DNA from 2 places in the Rhizobium sp. 3T7 genome. Region 2 is predicted to be linked to the other one. Evidence: riboswitches for the same ligand, from Rfam matches in the RefSeq annotation. Region 2 holds a riboswitch; the other holds the start of a gene.

Region 1 (7,202 bases), on a different contig from region 2:
CGTGACGAGGCAAACGACGTCTCTGTCATGGAGCTAGCTACGATCTAAACAGACAGAGAAAGGAAGAGCGGTGTCCGACATCACTCTCAACGCCCCGAAGCTTTTCGATCTCAGCGGCCAGGTTGCCATCGTGACCGGCGCTGGGAGCGGGATTGGGCAGCGTATTGCCATCGGCCTAGCACAGTGCGGCGCCGACGTCGCACTGCTCGACCGTCGCACCGACGACGGATTGGCCACAACCGCCAAGCACATCCAGGCCGCCGGCCGTCGTTCTATCGAGATCGCAGCTGACGTCACCAGCAAGTCTTCCCTGGGAGACGCGGTGGCTCGCACGGAGGCCAAGCTAGGCGCGCTGACACTTGCCGTTAACGCCGCGGGCATTGCCAACGCCAACCCGGCAGAGGAGATGGAGGAGGACCAGTATCAGGCGTTGATGGACATCAACCTGAAAGGAGTCTTCCTTTCCTGCCAGGCCGAGGCTCGCGCTATGTTGAAAAACGGGCGCGGCTCCATCGTCAACATCGCTTCCATGTCCGGCGTGATCGTCAATCGGGGACTGAGCCAGGCGCATTACAACGCCTCCAAGGCCGGCGTGATCCACATGTCGAAATCCTTGGCGATGGAATGGGTCGACCGCGGCATCCGCGTCAACACTATCTCGCCCGGATACACCGCGACGCCGATGAACACGCGTCCGGAGATGATCCATCAGACCAAGCTCTTCGAAGAGCAGACGCCAATGCAGCGCATGGCAACGGTCGACGAAATGGTCGGTCCGGCCGTGTTCCTGCTGTCGAATGCGGCAAGCTTTGTGACGGGCGTTGATCTGCTTGTCGACGGCGGTTTCTGCTGCTGGTGATGCGATGAGAAAGCTGATTGCCGGCAACTGGAAAATGAACGGTCTCGCTTCCTCCCTGGCTGAGATCGAGGCGCTGAAGGGGCTAACGGGCGAGGCGACGTGCGATATCGTCGTCTGCCCGCCCTTCACGCTGTTAGAAAAGGCCGCCGAACGCGCAAAGGATTCTGTCGTCATTATTGGCGCCCAGGACTGCCATCCGCAGATATCAGGCGCCTACACCGGAGACGTATCAGCGCAAATGCTCGTCGAGGCGGGTGCGCGCTTCGTCATTCTCGGTCATTCCGAACGTCGCGTATTCCATAACGAGAGCGATGCCGTCGTTTCGACCAAGGTCGCCGCCGCTCATGAGGCGGGACTGACCGCAATCATTTGCGTGGGCGAGACCCGCGCTGAACGCGATGACGGCAAGGTGATCGAAGTCGTCGGTGGACAGCTACGCGGTTCAATTCCAGCGGGTGCCACCAGTTCGAACGTGGCCATCGCATACGAACCGGTCTGGGCTATCGGAACTGGTCTGGTCCCGACCATAGATCAGATCGAGGAGATCCATTCTTCGATAAGACAAACGCTCGAAGAACGGCTTGGCGAAGACGGGCGCAGGGTGAGGATTCTTTACGGTGGCTCCGTGAAGGCCTCGAATGCCGCCGACATCTTCGGGGCGACAAATGTGGATGGAGCCTTGGTTGGAGGCGCATCGCTGAAGGCGGTAGAGTTCGCCGGGATCATTTCTGCAGCCGCTTGAAAAGGGGCACGACGCGCTTGGGTTGCTTTGCGGCCGCCCGATATCAGGCACCGTGAAAGGAAGAAACTATGAAACGCTTCGAAAACAAGACCGTCGTCATCACCGGAGGCAGCCGCGGCATCGGCGCGGGGATCGCCAAGCGCTTCGCAAGGGAAGGGGCCAACCTAGTGGTCTGCGCCAATGAAGAGACGGTCCATGCAGTCGCCGAGCAGATCAAGGTGGAGGGCGGCAATGCCATTTCCTTCGTTGGCGACGTCACTGACAAGACCAGCGTAAAGGCACTCTATGATGCGGCGGAGAAGGCTTTCGGTACCGTCGACGTGTCGATCCAGAACGCCGGGGTCATCACCATCGCCCGCATCGAGGACATGACGGAAGGCGAGTGGGACAAAGTCATGGCGGTCAACACAAAGGGCGTATTCTTGTGCGCACAAGAAGCAATTCTGCGTATGCGCAAGCATGGACGCGGCGGCCGCATCATCAACACCGCCTCCGGTCAAGCGCGCGACGGCTTCATCTATACGCCACACTACGCCGCATCGAAGATGGGCGTCGTCGGTATTACCCAGAGCCTTGCAAAGGAAGTCGCGACCGAAAGTATCACCGTCAACGCGTTCTGCCCTGGCATCATCGAGACTGACATGTGGGCCTATAACGACCAGGCGTGGGGCAAGCTCCTGGGCAACTATGGCCCTGGGGAGCTGATGAAGGAGTGGGTCGAAGGTATTCCGATGAAGCGGGCCGGATCCGGCGAGGACGTCGCCGGTCTGGTCACCTTCCTTGCTAGCGACGACGCCGCCTACATCACCGGCCAAACCATCAATGTCGATGGCGGTTTGATCATGTCGTAACGTCATTCGACAATGGGGAACGGTGCGTTCACCAGGAGAACCGGTTCCCGATGGTTGAACTGCTGGAAGCCTCTTGCAGAACCAGGCATCGATTGCTTATGTTAAAAACGTTCTCAGGGCGGGGCGAAAATCCCCACCGGCGGTATCGAGGCAACTCGGAGCCCGCGAGCGCCTTCGCTGAAGCGAAGGGTCAGCAGATCCGGTGAGATGCCGGAGCCGACGGTCATAGTCCGGATGGAAGAGAGCAACGCAGCGGAACCGCGTGATGAGCGGCGTTTCCGATGCTTGTTCGCCCAAGGGAAAAACGGTGGCTCTAACAGGCCATGCTCGCCGCCAAAAGCGGCTAACCCTTGAAAGGCAAGAAGAAGATGGCAATTTCCAAGATCGACGAAGCGGTGGCCGCAATTGCACGTGGCGAGATCGTGGTCGTCGTCGATGATCGCGACCGGGAAAATGAAGGCGATTTGGTGATCGCTTCGCAAGCAGTTACGCCGGAATCGATCGCGTTCATGATGAACTACGCCCGCGGCCTTATCTGCGTCGCGATGGAAGGCGAGAGACTCGATGCACTCGACATTCCATTGATGGTGCCGCGCAATACCGAAGTTCTCAAGACCGCATTCACCGTCTCGGTGGACTACATCCCTGAAACGACGACAGGCATATCCGCTGCCGATCGAGCTGCAACCGTGCGAGCTCTTGTCACGGACGGCTCACGTCCAGAGGATTTTGCACGGCCGGGGCATATCTTCCCGCTTAGAGCCCATCCGCATGGCGTACTTTCCCGCCCTGGGCACACGGAAGCGGCCGTTGACCTTGCAAGGCTTGCTGGGCTGTTTCCATCAGGTGTGATTTGCGAGGTTGCCAACGACGACGGAACAATGGCTCGGTTGCCAGAGCTTGAAGCGTTTGCCGAACGGCACGGTCTTCATCTGATTACGATCGAAGACCTCATCGCATACAGGGCGGAGAGCCTACCCGTCAAGGCAGCCTGATCGACCCTGCTCGGAGTGCCAGCTGGTACTCGTGGCCTCAGCATGGTGGCGCCCCGGAGGGCGGTCGTTTTTCTAGCGCCACCAACACAACGTTCGCGGTCGAGTAAGCTTGTTTCCGGTCTGGCAATATAGCCTGACGCAAACGTGAAGGATGTCGCGAACGTCCTAAGGCCAAGACCAGCGATTTCGGTAGGGCAGCACATAAAGATTCTATCTGCAAACTTTTGCAGTTGCTTATCGATCTTCGCCCGTTGAGCGTCGGATCGTCCGGTTTTTCACGTCCTTCTATGCCATATCCTTGCGCAGCCGCAACCGGCCCTCTATGCGGATGCCTATCCGGCCGCGGCCGAGGCGAACCAGCCGTATCGGAAGCTGCTTTTCGTCCAATCGGCGACGCAGAAGAAGCAGCCTCGTTTCCAGGTTGTCCTTGAACTCCGGCAGCTTCAGTGCCGCATCGAGCCGGATCTCGCGGTTGGTGAATTCGAGCGTGCCGTTTGCCAGATGCTGTTCGAGCATGGAGACAAGAAGCCGGCCCGCGATTCCCTTGATAACATAGTCGCCGTCGACGAAAACGCTGTCGTCAAAGCTGTGATGAACGACCCGAATGATCTGTTCCGAAGCCGAGTGTTCGGCCGGAGCGACTCGGTGAGAGCCGGTCTCCAGTGAGAGCTTTTCGCCCAGCGCCAGAGCCACCGCCGCTTGTCTGGCGACGATGGAAAGCGCGACCTCGTCCTCGGCGGTGAAAGCCCGCCGTTCCCGGCTTTCGAGAAAGAGAACGCCGCGAACCGTGCCTCCGGCGACAAGCGGCACGGCAATCTGGCTCATCGCATCCGGCATGCCTGGGAGCGGGATCGAGCGGGTGCGGTTCTCGCTGAGAGCGGAATCGCGTATGGCCGCCCCGAAGCGGCGGACGCGGCTCATGTCGCTCACCTTCACCAGCCGCCCGCTTGCGGCAGCCGCGCCGATCACGCCCTCGCCAAGCGGTACATCCGAGCCGATGCCTGACGGTTGAAAGCCAAGGCTGCCAATGGTGACGAGCTGGTTGCGCTCTTCATAAAACTGCAGGATCAGCGCGTGTTCGAAACAGAATTCTGTCCGGATGCTCTCCAGCATGACATCGACAATGCGGTCCGCCTCGGTCTCCGCGGCGATCGCGTCGACGATCCTGGCGACGCCGGGGAGCCGGTCGTGTTTCGGTGCCAATGATTCCGTCGTCTCCACCGGGGAGCGGATCGGTTCGATTTTCGTTACGCGGAAAACATCGAGATTGCGCAGTTTCATGATCCCAGTCATGCCGACCTGGGCGCTGCTCGCGTCAAGCTGCAACGAGGTATGCTCGAAGAGCGGCCCGTCTTCCAGCGCGTAGGCGAAGACCAGCGCCAGCCGGAACTGCAAGCCATTCCTTCCGTCTACCAGAAGCAGGGTCGCTTGCGGGTTGAGCCGGATATTCGCCGCCGTCTTAGCAAAGAACTGGTTGGAGAGTGCCACATGGCGGTCGTCGACCATCACCACATGCGAAAGATAGGAGATGTTCGGAATGCCGTCCGCATCCGCCGTCGAAATGATCGAGGGGACGACGCCTTCGAAACAGGCCTCCAGGTCGGTGAGCTCGAGCGTCATTGTGCGGCGTTCCAGATGCGCGTGCCGGCGGTGGGGCCTGGCGTCTGCACGAAAATCGATGAGGGCTCGATGCTCACCAGCATTGCCTCCCGCTTCGACAACCACGGCGTAATCATCTCGGGCATTAGGCCGAGCCGCATCAAGGTCGAGACGATCGCGACCATGTACCGCGACGAACGCTCGATCTCGGCAGCCACCGCCTCGCGCACGGTCGCCATGCCTTTGATTTGGTAGGAGACGTAGTCGGTCGGCCGCGCGAAGGTGACGGCGACTTGAGCATTGTCGCGAAGATTGGCGACGGTCTGCGGCCATTGCCAGGCGGACACGACGACATGGACTGTCTTCAGGTCGTCGCACCAGGCACCGGCGCCCCGACCGATCTCCGGTTTCAGGGAAAGGCCGCTCGTGCCGATGATCTGCATCACCGGGCTTTCGATGAAAGCCGCAAGATTTTTGTCCAATCGCCACCTCGTTTCGGCATCTTCCGCATTTCATAGCGCACTTAGGGAGATTTTAGGATTCCGCTGGCTCAACTTAGTGAGCTTTTAGGAAACGAGTTCGGCAAATATCGCTAGAGCGTTCTTCATCGAACAAGGAGCACGCCGATGTCACCTCAAACTCATACAAAACTGCCTGAAAACAAGGTTGCCGTGATAGGCGCCGGCCCCGCGGGACTTGTCGCCGCCCGCTGGCTTATCGGCCGTGGGCTGGAGCCAGTGATCTTCGAAGGCTCATTTCGTCTCGGTGGCCAATGGAATTCGGCATCCGCCACCAGCGCCACGTGGCCAGGCATGCGCACCAACACCAGCCGCATCATGACCGCCTTTTCCGACCTTGATCACACTCAGGGTACCGCCACGTATCCGACGCAGGAGGAGATGCTCGACTATCTCGAGCGGTATGCCTTTGCATTCGGCCTCCTGCCACACCTGAGGTTGAAGACCGAGGTCGAGCGGTTGGAGCGCGCCCCGGACGGCTGGCTGATTCTTTCGACATCGGACAGTGAACACCGGGCGGAAACCTTCTCGCGTGTCATCGTTGCGACCGGCCGGCAGAATCGGCCAGACGTGCCGGAGATTCCCGGCCTGGCAAGCTTTGCGGGCTCGCTTGGGGTTGCTCATACGGCGCAGTACAACGGGCCGGAGCGCTATCGGGGCCGTAAAGTTCTCGTCGCCGGCTGCTCGATCAGTGCGCTGGAAATTGCCTCCGACATCGCGCACGGCGCAGCGCAGGTGATTTCAACACACCGCCGCCAGCGCTACATCCTGCCGAAGCTGATCGCCGGTGTGCCGACGGACCATGTGATGTTCAATCGCGCAGCGGCGCTTGTCGAGGGTGTATTGCCGCCGGATATTGTGGCGGAAGGATTGACGGCTAAAGTGCTGAAGGTTGCCGGTTCGCCCGACCAATTCGGTGCCCGCAAACCCATCGGCAACGCTTTTGCAGCCGGTATTTCCCAATCGCAGGGTTTCCTGCCGGCAGTTGCCGAAGGCCGTATCGACGTAAGGCCATGGATCGAACGCGTGGATGGTTCCACTGTCTGGTTCCGCGACGGGACCAGCGCGAATGTGGACGCAATCCTCCTCGGCACCGGCTATCGGTTATCGTTGCCGTGGCTTTCGGAAGACATCGCTCGCACGATCCGGCTCGATAGCTACGGCGCCGATCTCCACGACCACACCTTCCATCCGGACCTGCCGGGACTGGCATTCCTCGGCCTGTTCGATCTGGTCGGTCCGGTCTTGCCCGTATTGGAGCTGCAGGCGCGCTGGATTTCGCACTGCTTCGGCGGTGTACAGCCGCTTCCAAGCCGGGCGGCGATGCTCGCCGGTGTCGAACGCAGCCAAGCGATACGGTCGGGGCCGATCAGCCTTCCCATGCATGTCGCGGCACTCACCTTTGCTCGCAATGCCGGGGTGGAACCGGACCTGACGATCTGGCCGGACCTCGAGCGGGCGCTGCTGTTCGGGCCGCTCTCGCCAATCTCCTTCCGGCTGCAGGGGCCGGACGCGCTGCCGCATGCCGCAAAAAAGGTAGCGAAATTCGCCGCGGCGTTCGGAGCGATCTCGACGGAGGACTTCACGCCGGAAGAGGAAGGCGTTCGCCAACTCCTCAAACTGCACCCTGTTCAAAGC
Region 2 (7,202 bases):
CGGATTTCCAAGTCCGTGGCAATTATGGAATGATTCCGTTGGTGTGTTTCGGCCTTGTGCGTTAGCCGGCGCGGATGTGGCAAGCGCCGGTCCAGCCTGGCGCTCCAGAGTGAAGGTGTTCCGTTGTAGCATAGCTGTCATGTCCAGGGGGACACCGGCCATGGCGCAGCTTGAAAAGCATAATCAGAACCTCCACTTGTTGTCTCAAGTGGAGTGCGGCCCGGTTCTAGTGGCCGCGCCAGAAGAGCCCGGCAACGGGACGATGGAAAGGAAATAAAATGACGAAGAAAACGTCAGTTGCGAGCATCGCATATCCGGTTTTGCCCCTGCGCGATATCGTCGTCTTCCCGCATATGATCGTGCCGCTGTTCGTCGGCCGCGAGAAGTCGATCCGTGCGCTTGAGGAGGTCATGGGATCGGACAAGCAGATCATGCTCGTCACGCAGATCAACGCGAGCGATGACGATCCGGAACCCTCTGCCATTCACAATGTCGGCACCGTCGCCAACGTACTGCAGCTGCTGAAGCTGCCTGATGGCACCGTCAAGGTTCTGGTCGAAGGTCGCGCACGCGCGGAGATCGACGCCTACACCGATCGCGAGGACTTTTATGAAGCCCTTGGCCATGTTCTCGAAGAGCCGCATGACGATCCGGTCGAACTGGAAGCGCTCAGCCGCTCGGTCGTGTCCGAATTCGAGAGCTACGTAAAGCTCAACAAGAAGATCTCGCCTGAGGTCGTTGGCGCCGCTAGCCAGATCGACGACTACTCGAAGCTTGCCGACACGGTTGCGTCGCACCTGTCGATCAAGATCACCGAGAAGCAGGAGATGCTGGAAACCACCAGTGTCAAGGCCCGCCTCGAAAAGGCGCTCGGCTTCATGGAAGGCGAGATCTCGGTCCTGCAGGTCGAAAAGCGCATTCGTTCGCGCGTGAAGCGCCAGATGGAGAAGACCCAGCGCGAGTACTACCTGAATGAGCAGATGAAGGCGATCCAGAAGGAGCTCGGCGACGGCGAGGAAGGCCGCGACGAGATGGCCGAACTGGAAGAACGCATCTCCAAGACGAAGCTGTCGAAAGAGGCACGCGAAAAGGCCGATGCCGAGCTGAAGAAGCTGCGGCAGATGAGCCCGATGTCGGCTGAAGCGACTGTTGTCCGCAACTATCTCGACTGGCTGCTCGGCATTCCGTGGGGCAAGAAGTCGAAGATCAAGACGGACCTCAACAACGCCGAGAAGATCCTCGAAGCAGATCACTTCGGTCTCGACAAGGTCAAGGAGCGCATCGTCGAGTACCTGGCTGTTCAGGCTCGCGCGACCAAGATCAAGGGTCCGATCCTGTGCCTCGTCGGCCCTCCGGGCGTCGGCAAGACCTCGCTCGCCCAGTCGATCGCCAAGGCGACTGGCCGTGAGTATGTCCGCATGGCGCTCGGCGGCGTTCGGGACGAAGCTGAAATCCGCGGTCACCGCCGCACCTACATCGGTTCGATGCCCGGCAAGGTCATCCAGTCGATGAAGAAGGCGAAGAAGTCCAATCCGCTCTTCCTGCTCGACGAGATCGACAAGATGGGTCAGGATTTCCGCGGCGATCCGTCGTCTGCTCTGCTCGAGGTGCTGGATCCGGCTCAGAACTCGACCTTCATGGATCACTACCTGGAGGTCGAATACGACCTGTCGGACGTGATGTTCATCACGACGGCGAACACGCTGAACATTCCGGCGCCCTTGATGGACCGCATGGAAGTCATCCGCATCGCCGGCTACACCGAAGACGAAAAGCGTGAGATCGCCAAGCGGCACCTGCTGCCGAAGGCCATCAAGGAGCATGCTCTGCAGCCGAATGAATTCTCGGTCAGCGACGATGCCCTGATGGCGATCAGCCAGCAGTACACCCGCGAAGCCGGTGTTCGTAACTTCGAACGCGAATTGATGAAGCTCGCCCGCAAGGCGGTGACCGAGATCATCAAGGGCAAGACGAAGTCCGTTCATGTGACGGCCGAAAACATTGACGACTATCTGGGCGTTCCGCGCTTCCGCCACGGCGAAGCAGAACGCGAAGATCAGGTCGGCGTGGTCACCGGTCTGGCCTGGACGGAAGTCGGCGGCGAACTGCTGACGATCGAAGGCGTCATGATGCCGGGCAAGGGTCGGATGACCGTGACCGGCAACCTGAAGGAAGTCATGAAGGAGTCGATCTCCGCAGCGGCATCTTACGTCCGCTCGCGCGCTGTCGATTTCGGCATCGAGCCGCCGCGCTTCGATAAGAGCGACATCCACGTGCACGTGCCGGAAGGTGCGACGCCGAAGGATGGTCCGTCGGCCGGTGTCGCCATGGCGACCGCGATCGTCTCGATCATGACCGGTATCCCGGTCGACAAGAACGTCGCGATGACCGGTGAAATCACCCTTCGCGGCCGGGTGCTGCCGATCGGCGGCCTGAAGGAAAAGCTGCTCGCAGCGCTTCGCGGTGGCATCAAGAAGGTGCTGATCCCGGAAGAAAACGCCAAGGATCTGGCGGAGATTCCGGACAACGTGAAGAACAACATGGAGATCATCCCGGTGTCCCGCATGGGCGAGGTGATCAAGCATGCGCTGGTCCGCAGACCCGAAGCGATCGAGTGGGATGGCACGGTGGAAACACCGGTCATTGCAACGGTCGAAGGGCTCGACGAAACGGGTGCAACCATAGCTCACTGAGCTTTGTTTGCCACATTCGTGCCCAATTGCTTAAAAACCCTGAAAAGGCTGGCGTTTTCGCCAGCCTTTTTTTGTGAAATCGACGCGCAGACTCTTGCATTTCCTTGATTTGCAGGGTCTTTGGGGTGCGGCGGGCCTGATGAACTCTATTCTGAGCCTAGCTTATAAATTTGAGTCGTTTCGAACCATTTAGAAAGGGGTGGAAACATGAACAAGAATGAACTCGTGTCCGCAGTTGCTGAAAAGGCAGGACTCTCGAAGACCGATGCTGCTTCCGCAGTCGACGCTGTTTTCGAAGTTGTCCAGGCTGAACTGAAGGGCAAGGGCGACGTTCGCCTCGCTGGTTTCGGTAGCTTCACCGTTTCCCATCGCGCTGCCACGAAGGGCCGCAACCCGTCCACGGGCGCAGAAGTCGATATTCCGGCTCGCAACGTGCCGAAGTTCACGCCCGGCAAGGGCCTGAAGGACGCCGTTAACGGCTGATATGAATTTGCTTGGCGGTCGGGCAACGAGACCGGCGGTGCAAGTTTCGAAGGGTTCGGCCACGGCCGGACCCTTTTTGCATCTCGCGGACTTGTCGGCACGCGAGGTATGTCTTACGGAAAATACTGTTCTCAGGGCGGGGTGAAAGTCCCCACCGGCGGTAAGGGCCTCGGCTCAAGCCCGCGAGCGCCTTTCGGCCGGTGCCAAAAGGGTCAGCAGATCCGGTGCAATTCCGGAGCCGACGGTTACAGTCCGGATGAAAGAGAATGAGCGGAGCGGGCGAGGGCGAATTCTGTCCTGGCTGCGGTATCGCGCTCATGCGTCCTGATTTGTGTTGGTTTCGGAAAGAAAACATGAATCAGACTTCCCCTACATTTTCTGCTTCGCGAGCAATGATCGGCGCTGCCTGGATGGTCGCTGCAGGCATCGCCTTCTCGATCCTCAATGTCGTCACGCAATGGCTGACGATGAAGCTCGCCTTCCCCTCCGCCTCCGCAGCCTTCTGGCAATATGCCTTTGCGCTGGTCTTCTCGTTGCCCTTTCTCCGGCGCGTCGGCTTTGGAGCAATGCGAACGCGCTATCCTTGGCGTCATGTCGTGCGTGTCGCCTTGGCAGCCTTCGGTGTGATGACCTGGGTCGCAGGGCTTGCGTCCGTGCCGATCTGGCAGGCGATCGCCCTGGTAATGACTTCGCCATTCTTCATCATCATGGGCGCACGCATCTTCCTTGGTGAATACATCGGCCTCGCACGGTGGGTGGCGACTGGCACCGGCTTCGTCGGAGCGATGATCATCCTGCAGCCCTGGTCGGACAGCTTCAGTTGGGCGGCGCTCCTTCCAATCCTCTCGGCGCTTCTCTGGGGCGCCTCATCGCTGATCACCAAGAGCCTTACCGGGGTCGAACGGCCGGAAACCATCACCGTCTGGCTGCTGGCCCTCCTGACGCCCATCAACGGCGGATTGGCGGTCGCCGCGGGCTTCAGCATCCCTTCCGGTATGACGCTCCTGCTTTTCGTTGCGGCAGGCCTCCTCACCGTGATGGCCCAGTATTTCTTGACACTTGCCTATTCAACGGCCGATGCCACCTACATCCAGCCCTTCGACGATCTCAAGCTGCCGCTCAATGTTTTCGCCGGCTGGTTGGTCTTTGGCTATGCGCCGACCGGCTATTTGTGGTTGGGGGCGATGCTGATCCTTGGTGCATCGCTCTTCATCATGAGGAACGAAATGAAGAAGGAACGGGAGACCGGCTAGCGCAGTCAGAAATATGACAGCAGTGTCATTCCGATGTCATGCCTATCCCGCAAAACCCCTTTGTTTGAATTCATGGGGGATTTCATGACAACTCTATCGCGCAAGACAGTGCTCGTTGCGGCGCTTCTGACGACGGCCGCGTTTCCGGCCGCCGCAGAGCCCGTTTTCAACCGCATCGCAACTTTTCCGGTGGCATCCAATCTGCCCGAGGGAAAAGACAAGCTTTCGGCCACTTCGGCGGAAATAATCACGGCCACCGACGACGGCATGACGCTGATCTATAGCGATAGCCCGCTCGGTGCGATCGGATTTGTCGATATCTCAGACGCCAAGGCGCCGAAGGCCGGGGGCGCGCTGATGATGGACGGCGAGCCGACCTCCGTGGCGTCCGCCGCCGGCAAGGCGCTGGTGGCCGTCAATACGTCACAGAGCAAGGCGAAGCCCTCGGGGCGCCTCGCGATCGTCGACGTTGCAACCAAGAAGATCGAGAGCACCTGCGATCTCGGCGGCCAGCCGGATTCGGTCGCACTCAACAAGGAAAAGACGCTCGGCGCGATCGCGATCGAAAACGAGCGTGAGGAAGAGGTGAACGACGGCAAGATTCCACAGATACCGGCAGGCGACCTCGCCGTGTTCCAAGTCAAGAACGGCACGGTCGACTGCAGCTCGATCAAGCACGTCACGCTGACGGGCCTTGCGGGCATTGCGCCCGAAGATCCGGAACCGGAATTCGTCTCGTTCAACGACCAGAACGAGATTGCCCTGACCCTTCAGGAAAACAACGAAATCGTCATCATTGACGCGGCAACTGCAACGGTGAAGACGCACTTCTCCGCTGGCAGTGTCGATCTGGCCGGCATCGATACCAAACGCGATGGCGCCCTGAAGTTCACCGGCGAACTCAAGGGCATCCCCCGTGAGCCTGACGCGGTGAAGTGGCTCGATAATAACCGCCTGGTTGTTGCCAACGAAGGCGACTATCAAGGCGGCTCGCGCGGTTTCACGATTTTCGAAAAGACCGGCAAGGTGCTCTACGAATCCGGTGCTTCCTTCGAACGTGCCGTCGCCAATATCGGCCACTATCCGGACAAGCGTTCGTCCGCCAAGGGCGTCGAGCCGGAAGGTCTGGAAGTGGCGACGATCGAAGGCCAGAAATACATATTCCTGCTCGCAGAGCGCGCCTCTGTCGTCGGCGTCTACAGGGATACCGGTGCGGAGCCAGAACTGGTCCAGATCCTTCCGTCCGGCGTTTCACCTGAAGGCGCTGTGGCCGTACCGTCGCGCAATCTTCTCGCGACCGCCAACGAAGTCGATCTTGGCGAGGACGGCGGCCCACGGTCGCACGTGATGCTCTACGAACTCGCCGAGGGCGAGGCTGCCTATCCGCAGATCGTTGCGGCTGAGAAGGATCGCAATCCGGTCGGCTTCGCGGCGCTTTCCGGTCTTGCTGCCATTCCGGAAAAGTCGGGACAGCTGTTTGCGGTCGGCGACAGTGTCCTCGGCATGCAGCCGACGATCTACACGATCGACGCAACCAGGAAGCCGGCCGTGATCACCGAAACGCTGACCGTAAAGCGCGACGGCCAACCGGCACAGAAGCTCGACATCGAGGGTGTGGCCGTTGATGAAAAGGGCTGGTTCTGGCTGGCGTCCGAAGGCAACACTGAGAAGCTGGTGCCGCACGCCCTCTATCACGTCAATCCGAAAGGCGAGATCAAGGAAGAGATCTCACTTCCGAAAGAATTGGCAGCTAACGAAATCCGCTACGGCTTCGAAGGTGTGACGATCGTCGGCTCCGGCGACGACGCGACGCTCTGGATGGCCGTCCAGCGCGAGTGGAAGGATGACGAGAAGGGCTTTGTCAAACTTGTTTCCTACAATCCGAAGGGCAAGGAGTGGGGTGCCGTCCGCTATCCGCTCGACAAATCCGAAGCGGGCTGGATCGGCCTCTCCGAAATCTCCGCTCATGGCGATAGCGTCTACATCATCGAACGCGATAACCTTGTCGACGACGCAGCGAGACTGAAGAAGCTCTACAAGGTAGCGATATCAGATCTGAAGCCCGCCAAGCTCGGTGGCGACCTGCCGGTCGTCAAGAAGATTGAAGCCCACGACTTCCTTCCGGAGCTGAAGACCGCCACCAATGGCTATGTCCTCGACAAGCTCGAGGGCTTCGTTTTCGATGCCTCCGGCAAGGCCTACGCGGTCACGGATAATGACGGCGTCGATGATTCCTCGGGTGAAACTCTGTTCTTCCAGGTTAATCTCGTCGGCACAAACTGAGATTGGCTCAGGCATGAAACAGAATGGCCGGGTCTGCGCCCGGCCATTTTTCTTGCGGCTGCCTTACCAGCGCTGGTGGACATAAGGAGCGACGAGGCGCTCGTAGATCTCGCGTGTGGCGTCCATCACCTCATGCGAGAGCGGCGCGAGACTTGCCGCCGCCGCGTTGGCGCGTGCCTGTTCGGCATTGCGTGCACCCGGAATGACGACGGTGACTGCATCGCTCATCAGGATCCAACGCAGCGCGAAGGCCGCCATCGTCGCGCCGGCGGGAACGAGCTTGCGCACTTCCTCCACCGCCTGCAGGCCGACCTCGAAGGGAACGCCAGCGAACGTCTCACCGACATCGAATGCCTCGCCGTGACGATTGAAATTGCGGTGATCGTCGCTCGCAAACTTCGTATCGCGGCTGATCTTTCCGGACAGCAGACCACTTGCAAGCGGCACGCGGGCGATGACGGCGATGTTCTTCCGCCGTGCCTCCTGGAAA

What was found. Region 2 has a riboswitch for FMN ahead of K9B32_RS09705 (DMT family transporter). Riboswitches for the same ligand answer to the same signal wherever they lie in the genome.
Region 1: another riboswitch for FMN. It lies ahead of ribB (3,4-dihydroxy-2-butanone-4-phosphate synthase); the one in region 2 lies ahead of K9B32_RS09705 (DMT family transporter).

What each region holds. Positions count from the first base shown of each region.
Region 1 is NZ_JAIQXS010000007.1:18,818-26,019, forward strand. Features, by position in the region: gene K9B32_RS12185 (sugar ABC transporter ATP-binding protein) at 1-48, shown strand, start outside; gene K9B32_RS12190 (SDR family oxidoreductase) at 71-859, shown strand; gene tpiA (triose-phosphate isomerase) at 864-1,601, shown strand; gene K9B32_RS12200 (glucose 1-dehydrogenase) at 1,670-2,452, shown strand; FMN riboswitch at 2,558-2,702, shown strand; gene ribB (3,4-dihydroxy-2-butanone-4-phosphate synthase) at 2,821-3,447, shown strand; gene K9B32_RS12210 (GAF domain-containing protein) at 3,733-5,067, opposite strand; gene K9B32_RS12215 (hypothetical protein) at 5,064-5,528, opposite strand; gene K9B32_RS12220 (flavin-containing monooxygenase) at 5,673-7,202, shown strand, end outside.
Region 2 is NZ_JAIQXS010000005.1:113,721-120,922, forward strand. Features, by position in the region: gene lon (endopeptidase La) at 279-2,693, shown strand; gene hupB (DNA-binding protein HupB) at 2,901-3,176, shown strand; FMN riboswitch at 3,300-3,448, shown strand; gene K9B32_RS09705 (DMT family transporter) at 3,530-4,429, shown strand; gene K9B32_RS09710 (esterase-like activity of phytase family protein) at 4,502-6,712, shown strand; gene K9B32_RS09715 (aldo/keto reductase) at 6,776-7,202, opposite strand, start outside.